Regions from separate parts of the Turicibacter bilis genome, predicted to be linked through region 1. Evidence: a T-box and tRNA genes for the amino acid it is inferred to sense, from the RefSeq annotation. Region 1 holds a T-box; the other holds one or more tRNA genes.

Evidence for each region. A T-box is a leader RNA that pairs with one kind of tRNA and senses whether it is charged. The one in region 1 lies ahead of proS (proline--tRNA ligase), so its partner is inferred to be a tRNA-Pro.
Region 2: it encodes a tRNA-Pro, which carries the amino acid that the T-box ahead of proS (proline--tRNA ligase) is inferred to sense. The anticodon was not compared.

What each region holds. Positions count from the first base shown of each region.
Region 1 is NZ_CP071249.1:255,955-263,659, forward strand. It holds gene J0J69_RS01260 (glycerophosphodiester phosphodiesterase family protein) at 1-1,166, opposite strand, end outside; gene J0J69_RS01265 (hypothetical protein) at 1,625-1,936, shown strand; gene J0J69_RS01270 (hypothetical protein) at 2,227-2,661, shown strand; gene J0J69_RS01275 (hypothetical protein) at 3,113-3,391, shown strand; T-box leader at 3,574-3,794, shown strand; gene proS (proline--tRNA ligase) at 3,917-5,347, shown strand; gene J0J69_RS01285 (hypothetical protein) at 5,641-5,817, shown strand; gene J0J69_RS01290 (DeoR/GlpR family DNA-binding transcription regulator) at 6,244-6,990, shown strand; gene pfkB (1-phosphofructokinase) at 6,987-7,705, shown strand, end outside.
Region 2 is NZ_CP071249.1:1,061,786-1,069,490, forward strand. It holds gene J0J69_RS05090 (DUF4825 domain-containing protein) at 1-96, opposite strand, end outside; tRNA gene J0J69_RS05095 (tRNA-Gly) at 526-599, opposite strand; tRNA gene J0J69_RS05100 (tRNA-His) at 604-679, opposite strand; tRNA gene J0J69_RS05105 (tRNA-Trp) at 682-755, opposite strand; tRNA gene J0J69_RS05110 (tRNA-Arg) at 861-937, opposite strand; tRNA gene J0J69_RS05115 (tRNA-Leu) at 946-1,034, opposite strand; tRNA gene J0J69_RS05120 (tRNA-Lys) at 1,074-1,149, opposite strand; tRNA gene J0J69_RS05125 (tRNA-Asp) at 1,159-1,234, opposite strand; tRNA gene J0J69_RS05130 (tRNA-Phe) at 1,244-1,319, opposite strand; tRNA gene J0J69_RS05135 (tRNA-Asp) at 1,330-1,405, opposite strand; tRNA gene J0J69_RS05140 (tRNA-Met) at 1,409-1,484, opposite strand; tRNA gene J0J69_RS05145 (tRNA-Ser) at 1,506-1,598, opposite strand; tRNA gene J0J69_RS05150 (tRNA-Met) at 1,618-1,694, opposite strand; tRNA gene J0J69_RS05155 (tRNA-Pro) at 1,714-1,790, opposite strand; tRNA gene J0J69_RS05160 (tRNA-Arg) at 1,799-1,875, opposite strand; tRNA gene J0J69_RS05165 (tRNA-Leu) at 1,884-1,972, opposite strand; tRNA gene J0J69_RS05170 (tRNA-Lys) at 2,012-2,087, opposite strand; tRNA gene J0J69_RS05175 (tRNA-Gln) at 2,093-2,167, opposite strand; tRNA gene J0J69_RS05180 (tRNA-Val) at 2,175-2,250, opposite strand; tRNA gene J0J69_RS05185 (tRNA-Glu) at 2,257-2,333, opposite strand; tRNA gene J0J69_RS05190 (tRNA-Gly) at 2,582-2,655, opposite strand; tRNA gene J0J69_RS05195 (tRNA-His) at 2,660-2,735, opposite strand; tRNA gene J0J69_RS05200 (tRNA-Trp) at 2,738-2,811, opposite strand; tRNA gene J0J69_RS05205 (tRNA-Thr) at 2,826-2,901, opposite strand; tRNA gene J0J69_RS05210 (tRNA-Glu) at 2,910-2,986, opposite strand; gene J0J69_RS05215 (phosphatase PAP2 family protein) at 3,152-3,994, opposite strand; gene J0J69_RS05220 (rhodanese-like domain-containing protein) at 4,226-4,513, opposite strand; gene tnpA (IS200/IS605 family transposase) at 4,710-5,183, opposite strand; gene J0J69_RS05230 (cold-shock protein) at 5,358-5,558, opposite strand; gene J0J69_RS05235 (THUMP domain-containing class I SAM-dependent RNA methyltransferase) at 5,768-6,940, opposite strand; gene J0J69_RS05240 (aromatic acid exporter family protein) at 7,135-7,705, opposite strand, start outside.

The DNA of each region.
Region 1 (7,705 bases):
ATTTCACCATCTTTTGTTTGTTGAACATCAATTTCTGCCATATGCGCGCCACTTAATATGGCGTAGTCTAAGGCGGCTAATGTATTTTCAGGTGCATGAGTGGCTGACGCTCGATGAGCAATGATTTGCATTTCATCAGATAAGTGTTGGTTAACATTGTAAAGATTATCTGGACTAATGAGCTCCCCAACTAACAGGCTTAAAATAAGAGTCGTACTTACTAATAGAATTGGATGTTGGCGCTTTGAAGCATAGCCTGAAAAGAGGTGAGGGATAAAACTATGAGGCGATTGAACATATAATGTCGTTATAAAAGCACAAGTTCCAATTAGGAATAGACTTGGAGCGATGATGGTTAACATGTTTTTAATCATTAAGGAAGCGTTAAAAAAGACCATCATGGCTTGCGATGATGGAAGTATTACTTTAATGACAAGTGCACAACTGAAAATAAAAAATCCATAAAGGGTCATAAAGGCAATCGCGACTAATAATGACCAGCTTATTAGTAAGGGGATAAGCTGACGAACGTTTTTTTGGGTCAGTTGAAAGCTTTCCTGACAAGCGGATAAAACAGATGTTTTTTTATAAATAAAAACCGGACAAGTAAAAATAAAGCGAAGGCATAATAATTCAATGAGGACGATAAAAGCGAAATACATTGGATGTAAGGGAGCCCTTTGATAAATAAAGTCAAATAAAAACTCAGTCATCGAGGCTCCATCTAAAAAGACAAATTTAAAAACAAAGGCGGATACTGGGATGAAAAAAATTAAAGGAAATAGCAATATAATATTCTTTGGATAAAGGATCGTACAGGATTGTTTAATACTTTGCTCAATTAATCTAAAAATAGAAGGTCTCTGTTGATAAATGGCAGATTGAATGAGAATGAAAATGGCCTGAATTTCAAAAAAGAAATAATAGCCTAAACAAAGAATCATTGAAAAACCTAGAATAAGGGTAGAGGGGGAAAAGATAAAGTGATAGATGACGCTAGGACTTAAATAAGTTAAATCGGCTTGTTGCATCATTGAGGTTAAGATTGAAAAAAAAGTAGGAATAATGACGACTAAAGCAAAGAATTTATGAATAAGTTCAAATAATAAGAGGGTAAGCCAATTCCATTTCATATAGTATAGTGTTTGTTTAATCAGATGAAGCATTCTCTTGTCCTCCCTATCCGCCGTAATGCTTAATCATATGCAGAAGATTTAATTAATTTGCTTCATGATGAAAAGATTTAATCAAAGACATGATGAAAGTGAGTGGTCTTTGATTTGTCATAACGAGTTCTTGAGGGGATCGACCTATCTTTTAGACAGAATAGCGTAAAATTGACTAACTTGAAATTTTTAGGGTGAAACTAGCTTGAAAGAGGAAGTTAAAAACCTCAATCATTGTTTACTAATTGATTAAATATCAGAGGTTATAGTTTATAGTATGACCGCATATGTGTTGAATCATGAGATAATATTAGATAATATGTTATAAAATTAGGTAGTAAGGGATAAAAATAAAGAGTAAAGTTTAGTCATTCTTAATCTATAATGAATGAAATAGACTTTGAGTTTAGATGTAGTTCTTGTATAATAGAAGTTATAACAAATAAGTGAGGTTAAATATGAAAAAACGTTATTATACTAATTTTGAATTTTACTATGATGAAAATACGATGGACATTCCGCAGCATATTCTAGAAAGTGAACAATTATCAGATGCGGCTAAAAATATTTATATTTACTTCATCTATTTAATCACTGAAAATGTAGAAGATGTTTTAGATGCACTCAGTCGAATTGATGAGGCGAAAAAGGATTTAGAACCAGGACTTGAGGAACTTTTAGCTTGTGGATTAATTAAAACTGAGATTAAAACGAATGAAGCAGGCGAAGAAGAAGTACACTATATTGTTACCAAAGAGATGAATGAGTAAGCGTTAAGCTTACTTTTTTTATAAGTAAGAAGTAAAATGGAATGAGCAATCGTTATTATTGAAAGGTTATTATCTTTTTTTACATTTATTTTGCCTGTTTTAATGGTCTATTTAAGTCTCATATCAAATAGCGAAACTAAGACAAGTTTTTTTATTCTGCCGTTAGTTTCCGTTTAAGTTGTTTTAGAACTTTAAGTTTAACGTAGCAAATGAAAGTGGTTATTTATTTCGAGATAGTAGCAATTGCTCTCATTTTTCATAAAATAAGATGAAAAGTTAGGAGTGATAGAATGAATTATTCAAATATTCGAATCGTCAATCAACCTTTCAATCCAGCTCTTGGGTGGACAACTATCAATCAAGGACTAAATAGTATTCAAATTCCATCGAGACCTCCATTTTATGGACCTAGCATAGGAAATAATATGCCATCAAGTGGAGGTTCGCAGCCTTCTGGTAGTCAAATGATGCCAACAACGCCAGCTCCAAATTTTACGCCTCAAAAAAATCAAAATCAATTTAGTACCTTTGCAATTGATGCAGGTAGTATTAGTGGCTGCTTATATCGATGGGTATATATTTGGCCATCAAGTTCAAATCAAGGATTTTGGCTTTATTTAACGTATGTAGGTCGCAGAAGTATTGCTGGTTTTAGATCATCAGGATGGGGATTTAGTTATTATGGAATGGATGTTAATCAAATTGATTCGTTCCAGTGCTATTAAGATAGAACCTTTCTAACCATTCGGTTAGGAAGGTTTTTTAATAGTAAAATATTGAAAAATTAAAAGGGTTGGTGCAACAAAGACGTTAATAAGAGCAAAGCATTTAAAAAGAGGTGACATCGTTGCAATGGTCAGTTGACCATAGCGAGATGCTGGTGATGAGGGCATTTATTGAGGTATCTTCAAGGAAAAATATTGGAATAATTTATATTAAATATCATTGAAATGCGGTATACGTTAGCGCAGTCAGGATTGGTGGATAAAATTCGACAAAACTAGGCGTTATAACGCTCTCATCTTATGGGGAATAGAGTTTCAAAAAAATTGTGTACGTTTTCATATAGTTTCATTGAGTTTTTTTTCACAAAGTTATTGTTCAAAAATTCACAACATGCTATAATGAAGACATCAAGGAAAATATCAATAAAAAACATGAGAGGGGTTTTCTAGCATGAGAACTGAGAAAGAATTTATCAACTATATTAATGAATGTCCAACAAACGTTAAAATCCGAGGAAACCGACAAAGTATCATCTTATCTTGTGAAGATACTGAGGTAAAATTCCCAGTGGTTGATCATATTTATACACGTTTTGTGTGCTCATTATCACATGCAGAAATATTATCAATGGGGCGATTAGAAGAAATTACAATAGAAGGATTAGAGGCATTAGCGATGGCAGCTATGAATCGAAAAGCATCAAGCTTTGACTTAGCATTCCAAGCTTAAGTAAAATAAAAAAATAGTAACAATAGAGCGAATTAAGCTCTATTTTTTGATTGATTCGTATTAATAATATATCTATTTTAAGGAAAATTATGGTATATAGTGAAGATGAAAACGTTCTATTTACTAAAAAAATCGAAAAAAAGACTTTACAATTCGAAATTTATTAGCTAAGATGAATACAAATATTCGCGTTGAAGAGGAATAGTAGAGATTAACCTTTTTTGTAGAGAGAGAATGGTTGGTGAAAATTCTCAAAAAGGAATCTTGAACCAGCCTTGGAGCTCTGTACCGAAAGATTGAGTAAGCTACAGCGGTTAATCTCGTTATCGATTTTAAAGATATGATAATAGAGCCATGGACTATGATCATAATTAGGGTGGTACCGCCGTTTTTGGCCCCTTACTTGGGGAGCAAAGCGGCTTTTTTTTTGTATACAGGAAACGCCGAGATGCCCCTTAAACTAGATGAAAGATAAGGATGAACCTTATCTAGGAACTTAATTTAGATTTTAGGGAGTGACGTAAGATGAGTAAGAAATTTGTTCAAGCCATTACTGCCATTGATGAAGATTTTGCGCAGTGGTATACCGATGTTGTAAAGAAAGCAGAATTAGTTGATTATTCGAGTGTAAAAGGGTGTATGATTGTCCGTCCATATGGATATGCCATTTGGGAAAACATTCAAAGCTATTTAGATAAAAAATTTAAAGAAACAGGGCATGAAAATGTTTATATGCCGATGTTAATTCCAGAATCACTATTACAACGTGAAAAAGATCATGTCGAAGGATTTGCACCGGAAGTGGCATGGGTGACACATGGTGGGAATGAGAAGTTAGCAGAACGATTAGTCGTTCGCCCAACGTCAGAAACTTTATTCTGTGATCATTATTCAAAAATTGTTCAAAGTTATAATGATTTACCAAAAAAATATAATCAATGGTGTTCGGTTGTTCGTTGGGAAAAAACAACGCGCCCATTCTTACGTACCACTGAATTCTTATGGCAAGAAGGTCACACCGTTCATGCGACGGCTGAAGAAGCTCAAGAAGAAACCTTGTTAATGTTAGATACTTATGCCAAAATGTGTGAAGAATTCTTAGCCATTCCAGTAATTAAAGGGCAAAAAACAGAAAAAGAAAAATTTTCTGGAGCCCATTCAACGTATACGATTGAAAGCTTAATGCACGATGGAAAAGCATTACAAAGTGGAACATCACATAATTTTGGAACCGGATTTGCGAAAGCTTTTGATATTAAATTTGCAGATAAAGATTCTGAAATGAAATATGCACATCAAACATCATGGGGAGTGACAACACGTTTAATCGGTGCGATTATCATGGTACATGGAGATAGTTCAGGTCTTGTTTTACCACCAAAAGTAGCGCCAACACAAGTCGTTATTATTCCAATTGCCGCACACAAAGAAGGTGTGATTGAAAAAGCGAATGAATTACAAGCACGCTTAGCAACTGTCGCTCGTGTCAAATGTGATACATCTGATAAAACACCAGGATGGAAGTTTAGTGAATATGAAATGAAAGGAATTCCTGTTCGTGTAGAAATCGGACCAAAAGATATTGAAAATCATCAAGCAGTCTTAGTTCGTCGTGATACACGTGAGAAAATCGTCGTATCACTCGATGAATTAGAAATAAAAGTTGCAGAATTATTAGAAGACATCCAACGTCATTTATATGAAAAAGCTTTAGCGAAGCGTGAAGCGATGACATATACAGCGAAGACGATGGATGAATTAAAAGAAAATGCACAGAATCGTCCAGGTTTCACAAAGGCTATGTGGTGTATGAATCAAGCTTGTGAAGATAAAATTAAAGAAGAAGTTGGATTTACATCACGCTGTATGCCATTTGCTCAAGAAGAAATTTCACAAACGTGCGTCTGTTGTGGAGAAAAAGCGAAGACGATGGTTTACTGGGCCAAAGCTTACTAATCGATTCTATTTTTAAAAGTCAAGCTATCGCTATTTAAACATTAAACAAGTGAGAAAATAACAAGAAAATCAAAGTGGGAAAAATTAATCAATATATAAGAAGCAGTAAAGTTTTTACGATGGAAAACTTTACTGCTTCTATCGTTATCCGATGTTTCTAACATTTTAAAACTTTAACTTTGACGCCACACATATAAAAGATTTATTAATTTTATATAGTTTAAAATTTTATGCATATTTTAATGATTTGCTTCTTATAATGTGTTATCAGAACATTAAAGGAGCTAATAATCATGAAAAAATTTGAATACCGATTAGAGGAATTACATATTGATATTAAATCAGCTTTAAATCCAGCATATACTGAGCTTCATGATCAGCTTGAAGAAAAGTTAAATGAACTTGGAAAAGAAGGATGGCGACTTTGTGGTGTCAACGGTTGCTTATATTATTTTGCACGGGAACTTTAGTCCTATATAATAAGGATAACAAACATAGAAATTAAGGGGAAAAATTAATTTAGCTTTATTTAGAAGAAGTATTAAGTGTGTCTCACTTGTTACTATCCTTTAAATAAAGCTTTTTTTTATAATAATTAAACATCTGGTGATTAGAATAAAATAGATTCAATGAGTCAATGAAAGATGAAAATGAAGGTTTTAAAAAGAAAAATGAATGAAAATGAGTGAGTTGATAGTAATTTATGTAGCCATCATCTATTTAGATTGTTATTGTGATTGATTTTGAATGAAAATGAATGAATTTGATTGAAAAGGATTGACTTTTGTAAACGCTTTTCTTATAATAAAATTGTAATTAAGTTAAAACATTCAAAAAAATAAGTTTAGTTAATAATATCAGTAATAATTGGATAAGTTATGAGATGAGGTGAAAAAGTGATTACGGAAGAACGACATCAATTGATTGTATCTGAATTAAAGCAAAAAGGATCAGTAAGAGTCGCAGATCTTGTTGAAAAATTTAATATCTCTGAATCCACGATTCGTCGTGATTTAGTTCAATTAGAGGCATTAAATTACTTAAAACGTGTACATGGTGGTGCAGTACCTGTTCAGAATAAGTTTGTTGAGAAAAGCTTTAATGATAAATCACATCAATTTGTTGCACAGAAGGATCTGATTGCCCAGTATGCTGCTTCATTAGTCGACGAAGGAGATAGTATTTATCTTGATTCTGGAACAACGACTTACGAGATGATTAAATATTTGAAAGGGAAAGAAATTGTTGTGGTAACCAATGGGTTATCACATGTTGAATCGCTAATTGAATACAATATTCCTTGTTTCGTCCTTGGTGGAAAAGTGAAGCAAAAAACAAAAGCGGTTGTTGGCTATGAAGCTATTTCGGCCCTTCATCGTTACCGTTTTGATAAATGTTTTATGGGAAGTAATGGGGTTCATTCGTTACATGGATTTACAACCCCTGACCCAGAAGAAGCAATGATTAAGGAAAATGCGATTAAAGCTTCAAATGACATCTTTATCTTAGTAGATGATAGTAAGTTTGGAGAGGTCAGTTTTACAAGGTTTGCAGAAATAGGTGAGGCAACCATCATTACAAATAGTGACGATGATTTGACACAATATCAAGATAAAACAACAGTGAAGGTAGTGAGAAAATGATTTATACGGTAACACTAAATCCTTCCATTGATTATGTTGTAAACATGAATCAATTAACGGAAGGTGCAGTCAATCGAGTAAACACAGAACATTTTTATGCAGGTGGAAAAGGAATTAATGTTTCGCAAATTTTAAATCAGCATGAGATTGATAATATAGCACTTGGTTTTATTAGTGGGTTTACAGGTGATTTTATACAGAGTAGCCTACACGAAAAAGGGATTAAAACAGACTTTATTCAGTTAAAAGAAGGATATTCACGTATCAATATGAAAGTGAAGACACTATCTGATGAGACAGAAATTAATGGATCAGGACCAAAGATTTCAAATGAGGAAATTGAAAAATTATATCAAAAGCTAGATGGTTTAACTTCTGAAGACACGCTAGTGCTAGCTGGTAGTATTCCTGCTTCATTACCAGATGATTTTTATGAACAAATCATGAAATATGTCGCACCAAAACAAGTGAAGGTTATTGTTGATGCGACGAAAAACTTATTATTAAATGTCTTAAAATATCAACCATTCTTAATTAAACCGAATCATCATGAAATTGCCGAAATGTTTAATGTAACGATTTCTAGTACAGAAGATTTGTTACATTACGGAAATCAGTTAAAAGAGATGGGAGCACAAAATGTTTTAATCTCAATGGGGGGAGATGGTGCGATTTTAATTTCAGAAACTGGAGAGATTTATCGTAGTAATGTTCC
Region 2 (7,705 bases), 810 kb from region 1:
ATTTAATAATTCAGTCATAGAAGTAACAGGAGTAGCTTTTTCACAACCTACAAGACCTAATAAAGTTAAAATCGAAAACATAATTAACTTCTTCATTACTATACCCCCTATTTCATATTATACAGTGAAATTAGGTTTTTCATCTCAATTATTACATTTAATATTACAGAATTCGGGGTTGAACATATGACATATCAACACTCTTCTAAAACAGAACCATTTGATTTATATTTAACATCTTATAATAACTATCTGTCTCCATTTCTAAAACTAGTTAATAAAGGTATACTATTCTTAAACTTCTAACAGAAGGAATTAACAATTTAATAGATAAATAGTTAAAGTAACCTTCTTCATCTATAAAGTATTAGCGTGATCATATCAATTTTCTTTAGTTATAAAAATTGAAACAGTGAATTACTACTAGATTCTAAAATCAGGGTAATTTTCTATTGTATATGACTTTATATATATCGTTTTATTCAGAACAAAAAAAAACATCCCGAAGGATGTTAATAATCATATTGGAGCGGGTGAAGAGAATCGAACTCTCACAGTCAGCTTGGAAGGCTGAAGTTCTACCATTAAACTACACCCGCGTATTGGGGCGACTGATGGGAATCGAACCCACGAATGTCGGAGCCACAATCCGATGCGTTAACCACTTCGCCACAATCGCCATGGCAGGGGTGGCAGGAATCGAACCCACACTAACGGTTTTGGAGACCGCTGTTCTACCGTTAAACTACACCCCTAATTATTTAATTAATGGTGCCGGAAGCAGGACTTGAACCCGTGTATGCATGCGTGAAAGGCATGTGTGTTAAACCGCTTCACCAACGGGCCATTAAATCATTTAATGGCGCGCCCAAGAGGAGTCGAACCCCTAACCTTTTGATCCGTAGTCAAACGCTCTATCCAATTGAGCTATGGGCGCTATTTAGTTGGTGCCTAGGGCCGGAATCGAACCGGCACGGGTGTCACCACCCGCAGGATTTTAAGTCCTGTGCGTCTACCAGTTCCGCCACCCAGGCATTTCATTTATTTCAAGGCACGCGCCTATTTCTTAAAAATGGTGTCCTGCAGAGGACTCGAACCTCTGACCCTCTGATTAAAAGTCAGATGCTCTACCAACTGAGCTAGCAGGACTTTTTAAAATGGCGGTCCAGACGGGAATCGAACCCGCGATCTCCTGCGTGACAGGCAGGCATGTTAACCGCTACACCACTGGACCTTTATTGAATGGTGGCTTGGGACGGAATCGAACCGCCGACACAAGGATTTTCAGTCCTTTGCTCTACCGACTGAGCTACCAAGCCTTTTTTAAAATGGCGGTCCAGACGGGAATCGAACCCGCGATCTCCTGCGTGACAGGCAGGCATGTTAACCGCTACACCACTGGACCTTTTGGTTGCGGGGACAGGACTTGAACCTGCGACCTTCGGGTTATGAGCCCGACGAGCTACCAACTGCTCCACCCCGCGATGTTATATTTAAATTTAATATGGCGGAGGAAGAGGGATTCGAACCCCCGCGACGCTTTCACGCCCTGTCGGTTTTCAAGACCGATCCCTTCAGCCGGACTTGGGTATTCCTCCATTTTATCCATATTCTCTTTGGTAGCGGAGGAGGGACTCGAACCCCCAACCTCACGGGTATGAACCGTACGCTCTAGCCAGTTGAGCTACTCCGCCTTTTGTTATTTATTTTTAATGGTCGGGAAGACAGGATTCGAACCTGCGACCCCCTGGTCCCAAACCAGGTGCTCTACCAAGCTGAGCCACTTCCCGAACTTTTATGGCGCGCCCAAGAGGAGTCGAACCCCTAACCTTTTGATCCGTAGTCAAACGCTCTATCCAATTGAGCTATGGGCGCTATTTAATTGGTGCCTAGGGCCGGAATCGAACCGGCACGGGTGTCACCACCCGCAGGATTTTAAGTCCTGTGCGTCTACCAGTTCCGCCACCCAGGCATTTCGTTTATTTCAAGGCACGCGCCTATTTTTTGAAAATGGTGTCCTGCAGAGGACTCGAACCTCTGACCCTCTGATTAAAAGTCAGATGCTCTACCAACTGAGCTAGCAGGACATCATTGGCTGGGCTAGCTGGATTCGAACCAGCGCATGACGGAGTCAAAGTCCGTTGCCTTACCGCTTGGCTATAGCCCAATGTTTATGGTGGAGGATGACGGGCTCGAACCGCCGACCCTCTGCTTGTAAGGCAGATGCTCTCCCAGCTGAGCTAATCCTCCACTTAATGGTGACCCGTACGGGATTCGAACCCGTGTATGCATGCGTGAAAGGCATGTGTGTTAAACCGCTTCACCAACGGGCCTGTTCCCTTAGTGCGACTTGATTATCTTATCATCTTTGTCGACTTCTGTCAAACACTTTTTTATCTTTATTTTCTTTTCTTCTTATTGCTATTCAACGCTGTATTATAATTATCATTATTGTTGAATAGCATCAAATGTTTTCTGTCTGATTTCTATTAGAAGCCTTACTTTTCTTCAAAAAAAGGTCAATTCTAACAAATATATACATTACAATCAAAAACACCTTAAATGATGTTAATAATCATATTGGAGCGGGTGAAGAGAATCGAACTCTCACAGTCAGCTTGGAAGGCTGAAGTTCTACCATTAAACTACACCCGCGTATTGGGGCGACTGATGGGAATCGAACCCACGAATGTCGGAGCCACAATCCGATGCGTTAACCACTTCGCCACAATCGCCATGGCAGGGGTGGCAGGAATCGAACCCACACTAACGGTTTTGGAGACCGCTGTTCTACCGTTAAACTACACCCCTACTTATTTAATTAATGGTGCCGGAAGCAGGACTTGAACCCGCAACCTACTGATTACAAGTCAGTTGCTCTACCAATTGAGCTATTCCGGCTTATATAATGGTGACCCGTACGGGATTCGAACCCGTGTATGCATGCGTGAAAGGCATGTGTGTTAAACCGCTTCACCAACGGGCCTGTTCCCTTAGTGCGACTTGATTATCTTATCATCTTTGTCGACTTCTGTCAAACACTTTTTTATCTTTATTTTCTTTTTTTCTCATTGCTGTTCAACGCTTTATTATATTATCATCATTGTCGAATAATGTCAAATGCTTTTTTCGAAAATAAATAGGAGTAAAATTAATTGATTCTACTCCTTAGGCTAACCTTATTAAACAAATATGGATACAGACCAAAACCATAAAACGAAATAATCATATTGCTTATAAATTTTGCATAATCAGTTTCCACCATAAAACAGCTAAATAACATTTTTATGCTAAGAAGGGAGCTAATTCCTATTATAAAGCACATGGTTCGCCTAAAAACACTTCTACTCAGCTGAAAATTGACATACCTCATTTCAAACCATATCCCCAATACGAAGCCACTATATCCTCCTATTGATCTAGCAAAATCACTAGATGAATTAAAGATAGCAGGTAAGAATACCAATAACGTTAATAAATATAGTAATTTTCTATTTTCTACTTTCACAAACAATCTATATGTAATATAGCTCATTAAGCTACCAATAATTATCCCACCTACAACATCTTTTGGATAATGTACTCCTAAATATAGTCGAGATAATCCAACTAATATAATAATTAAGATAAAAAAAATAGAATACTTATATTTTTTTAATAAAAGATATAGTGCTCCGTAAGTTGAGGCTGCTGCTTGAGAATGACCACTTGGAAATGAGTATCCTGTTGCGGTATGAACTCTAAGTGAGCGAATCCCTTCTTCACCAATTGGTCTTTTAGCTTTTACAATATTTTTGACTGTATTATTCAGCATTAAGCTACTAAACAAGGAGTAAGCAACATACTCTCCACTTGTTTTATCAATACACCAATATATTCCTAAAATTATAGAGATAATTAGTGAACTTTCACCAAGTATCGTTATCATTTCAAATAATTGATCTAAAAATGGTGTGTGAAAACTCTGAATGAATCTTAGAATATCTAGTTCCATCATGATATCCCCCTTTATTTATTTTTTCATTACTAGCCCTATACGATAAATTAAATAAGACTATATAAACACTTTAACTCAAAATTTTTTTCTATTTTCTCTCTAATAGTCCTCTCTCCTAGTTTAGAAATATTATCATAATATATTTTATTATGTTAACATCCTACTTAGACCACCTATTACTCTCAGGATAACCATAAATAAAAAATTCTCTTTTAAGAAGAGAATTTTTTATTTACTATAGTATTCAAGCATGCCACCTTCAACATTAATAACATCATAACCTAGATGTTCAAGATATTCTGTTACTCGAAAAGTACGGGCCCCCGATCGACAGATTAAATAATACGATATTTCTTTATTTAAAAAATCTTCTGGAGCTTGAAGTAATTCAGACATTGGAATATGTGTAGCTTGTGCTAATTTAGGCAGCGATAAGAACTCTATACTTTCTCGAATATCAATTAAGTTAATTGAATTTAAATTTGATTTTATATCATTAATATGGACTGATTTCATTGTATTCACCTTGCTATCTTTTCATTCTAACACGTTATCTCATTAAATAACAATGTAATACTTTTTTTAAAAAAACACCAGTAGAACTGGTGGTTTTCTCTGCGGCTGAAAGCCTCTGTTACCGGCCAGGGCCAAAGGCCCTCTGAATCGGTTTCCCTTCTGCACCACTTTTACTCACTGATCCTAAAAGGATCTCTTATTTTTTCTTTGGATTTTTTTGTCCTGTAAATGGATCATATTCTTCAAATAAGGTTAGCTGATCTGCTAGATAATCTTCTCGAAGTTGATCTCTGATGTATTGTTCTATCTTCTTTCTATTCCTTCCTACTGTATCTACATAGTATCCTCGACACCAAAATTTTCGATTCCCATACCTATACTTTAAATGCGCATGTCTATCAAAAATCATTAAGCTACTTTTTCCCTTTAAATAGCCCATAAATGCGGATACACTTAGTTTTGGAGGAATACTGACTAACATATGAATATGATCTCGACATGCATTTGCTTCAATAATTTCTACCCCTTTTCTTTGACAGAGTTCTCTAATGATTTGTCCAATACTTGCTTTATATTTTCCATAAATAGCTTGTCTTCTATATTTCGGCGCAAACACAATATGGTATTTACAATTCCAAGTCGTATGTGCTAAACTGTTGTTGTCCTTCATGGATAAACCTCCTAATGTATTGATAAAGTGGTCGGGAAACCTTTTTTATCTTATACATTAGGAGGTTTTTTTATGTTTATTACCACGCTAAAAGCTTTTTAGAACCACCTGCATAGCAGGTGGTTTTCATTTATACAATAAAAAAGAGCCGATAGTTGATCGACTCTTTTTATTCTATAATTTTTGAACATTTGAAGCTTGAGGACCACGATTACCTTGTGTTACTTCAAATTCTACTTTTTGTCCTTCTTCTAGTGTCTTAAATCCTTCTCCTTGAATTTCTGAGAAATGTACAAATACTTCATCACCATTATCTACTGTAATGAATCCGTAACCTTTGTCAGCATTAAACCATTTTACTGTTCCTATTGCCATATTTGAAAAACCTCCAAAATATAAATCATATTAACTAGTTACCGTCATTTAAAATCGATATCTTAAAATCTTCACTTGGTTAGATATGCTTTTAAGTGTAATGGAACTATCGCTTATATGATGGCCTTTTTTTAACTTAATATACATATTTTTAAAGTTTTATTTTAGTATAAATTTAAAAAGTGACCGTCAAAGGGCCACTTCTTAAATTATTCTTCTGTTGTTGTCTCTGTTTGAGCCATTACTACTCCATATTTTTGTTTTAAATTATTATCAAAGTATTGGTAGTAGCGTGTTAAGATACGTCCATTGTATAATTTACGGTTTTTATCTGCTTCACGACCAAATGCTTTTTCAAATTTAGAGAATGAAGTTAAGATATTAAAATCCCATGTTGATAATTTACGTTTCATCATTCCTAATTTTTTGTTTAATTTGAAGACTTCATCTTCTTCTCCGATACGCTCACCATATGGTGGATTTGTAATCATGTAGGCATACTTATAGTTTGAAGAGAATTTATGGAAATCTAATTGATGGAATTCAATTGATTTTGCTACTCCTGCCTTTTCAGCATTTTGACGCGCTGTACGTAAAACTTGAGGATCGATATCGTATCCGAACATGCGTAATGAGTTGTTTTTGATTGCCTTACGTGCACTGTCACGTACTTGTTCAAAGATTTCTTTATCCATTGAAGGCCACTCTTCACAAACGAAGTTACGATTTAATCCTGGTGCAATGTTGTTTCCGATTAATGCCGCTTCGATTAAGATTGTTCCTGAACCACAGAATGGGTCAACTAATAAACGTTCTGGTTTCCAACGAGATAATAAAATTAATGAAGCTGCTAATGTTTCTTTTAATGGTGCTTCACCAGCAAATTCACGGTATCCACGTTTATGTAATCCTGGTCCTGTTGTATCAATTGTTAAAGTAACTACATCTTTTAATAAAGCTACTTCAATTTTATAAACTGGTCCATCTTCTGTGAACCAATCTTGGTTATAAGCACGTTGCATGCTTTTTACAACTGCTTTTTTAACGATAGCCTGACAATCTGGTACACTATGTAATGTTGATTTAATTGATTTCCCAACAACGTGCATTTTTCCGTTCACCGGGATATATTGACTCCAATCAATCGCTTCTGTTTGATTGAATAAGTCTTCGAATGTTGTTGCTTCAAATTCTGCTACTTTGATTAAGACACGATCAGCAGTACGTAACCATGTATTAGTAATTGCGATATCCATTTCGTCTCCTTCGAAATGAACTTTACCATTTTCTAATTTTAAGTCTTCATATCCTAGTTGTCTTAATTCTTTTGCTGTAACAGCTTCGATTCCAAATGTGGTCGTTGCAATTAATTGATAATCCATATTTCTATTTCTCCTTATCTTAAAGTAGCCATTCGTCATGGACGAATAGTTACTGAGATGACATTTATGTTCAATACACTTTTATTTTATCCATTTTCAAGAGCTCTCAAAACTCTGTTTTTAAGGTGGCCTAAAATACCATTTTTAAGTTTATCACTAATCGTCAAACGTGGCAATAATTATCTTTTTATGTCTTATTGAAGATGTTGTAATTTTTCTACCACTAGATTTACTTTTTCACAGATTTTATGAATACGTTCAGCAAATGGATTTCCTATATCAAGATAGTGCTTTTCAACTTTTAAGTCATGTAAAGGCGGAACAATTGAATTCGTATAATCTGTCGATTCTAATACGACAATAACTTCTTCTAAAGAAAGTTCTAACTCTTTATCTAATACGACATCTGGTGTCGATTCTAATAAAAAGTTCAAGTCATACGTTAAATGATTAATATCTCGGTAAAGTTCAGCAATTTCTTGTAGTTTATTCACTTCTTTTAGTTTGACTTCTTTTTTCAATATAGTAAATTCTGTTTTAAGGGCCTCAATGTTTGAATATACTAAGTCTAAATCATTCATTTGTTGACTGAATAGCTGAATATAGCCTCTTTTTCCACGTGGTAATGTTCGTTGAAATACTTTCGCTGTATATATTAGGCCATTAAGGACTTGTTCATTGGCATATTGCAATCTCTTTTTAGCAAATTTACGATAGTATAGGTTTGAAAATATATAGTTATAAAATAACGCAATTAATACCCCT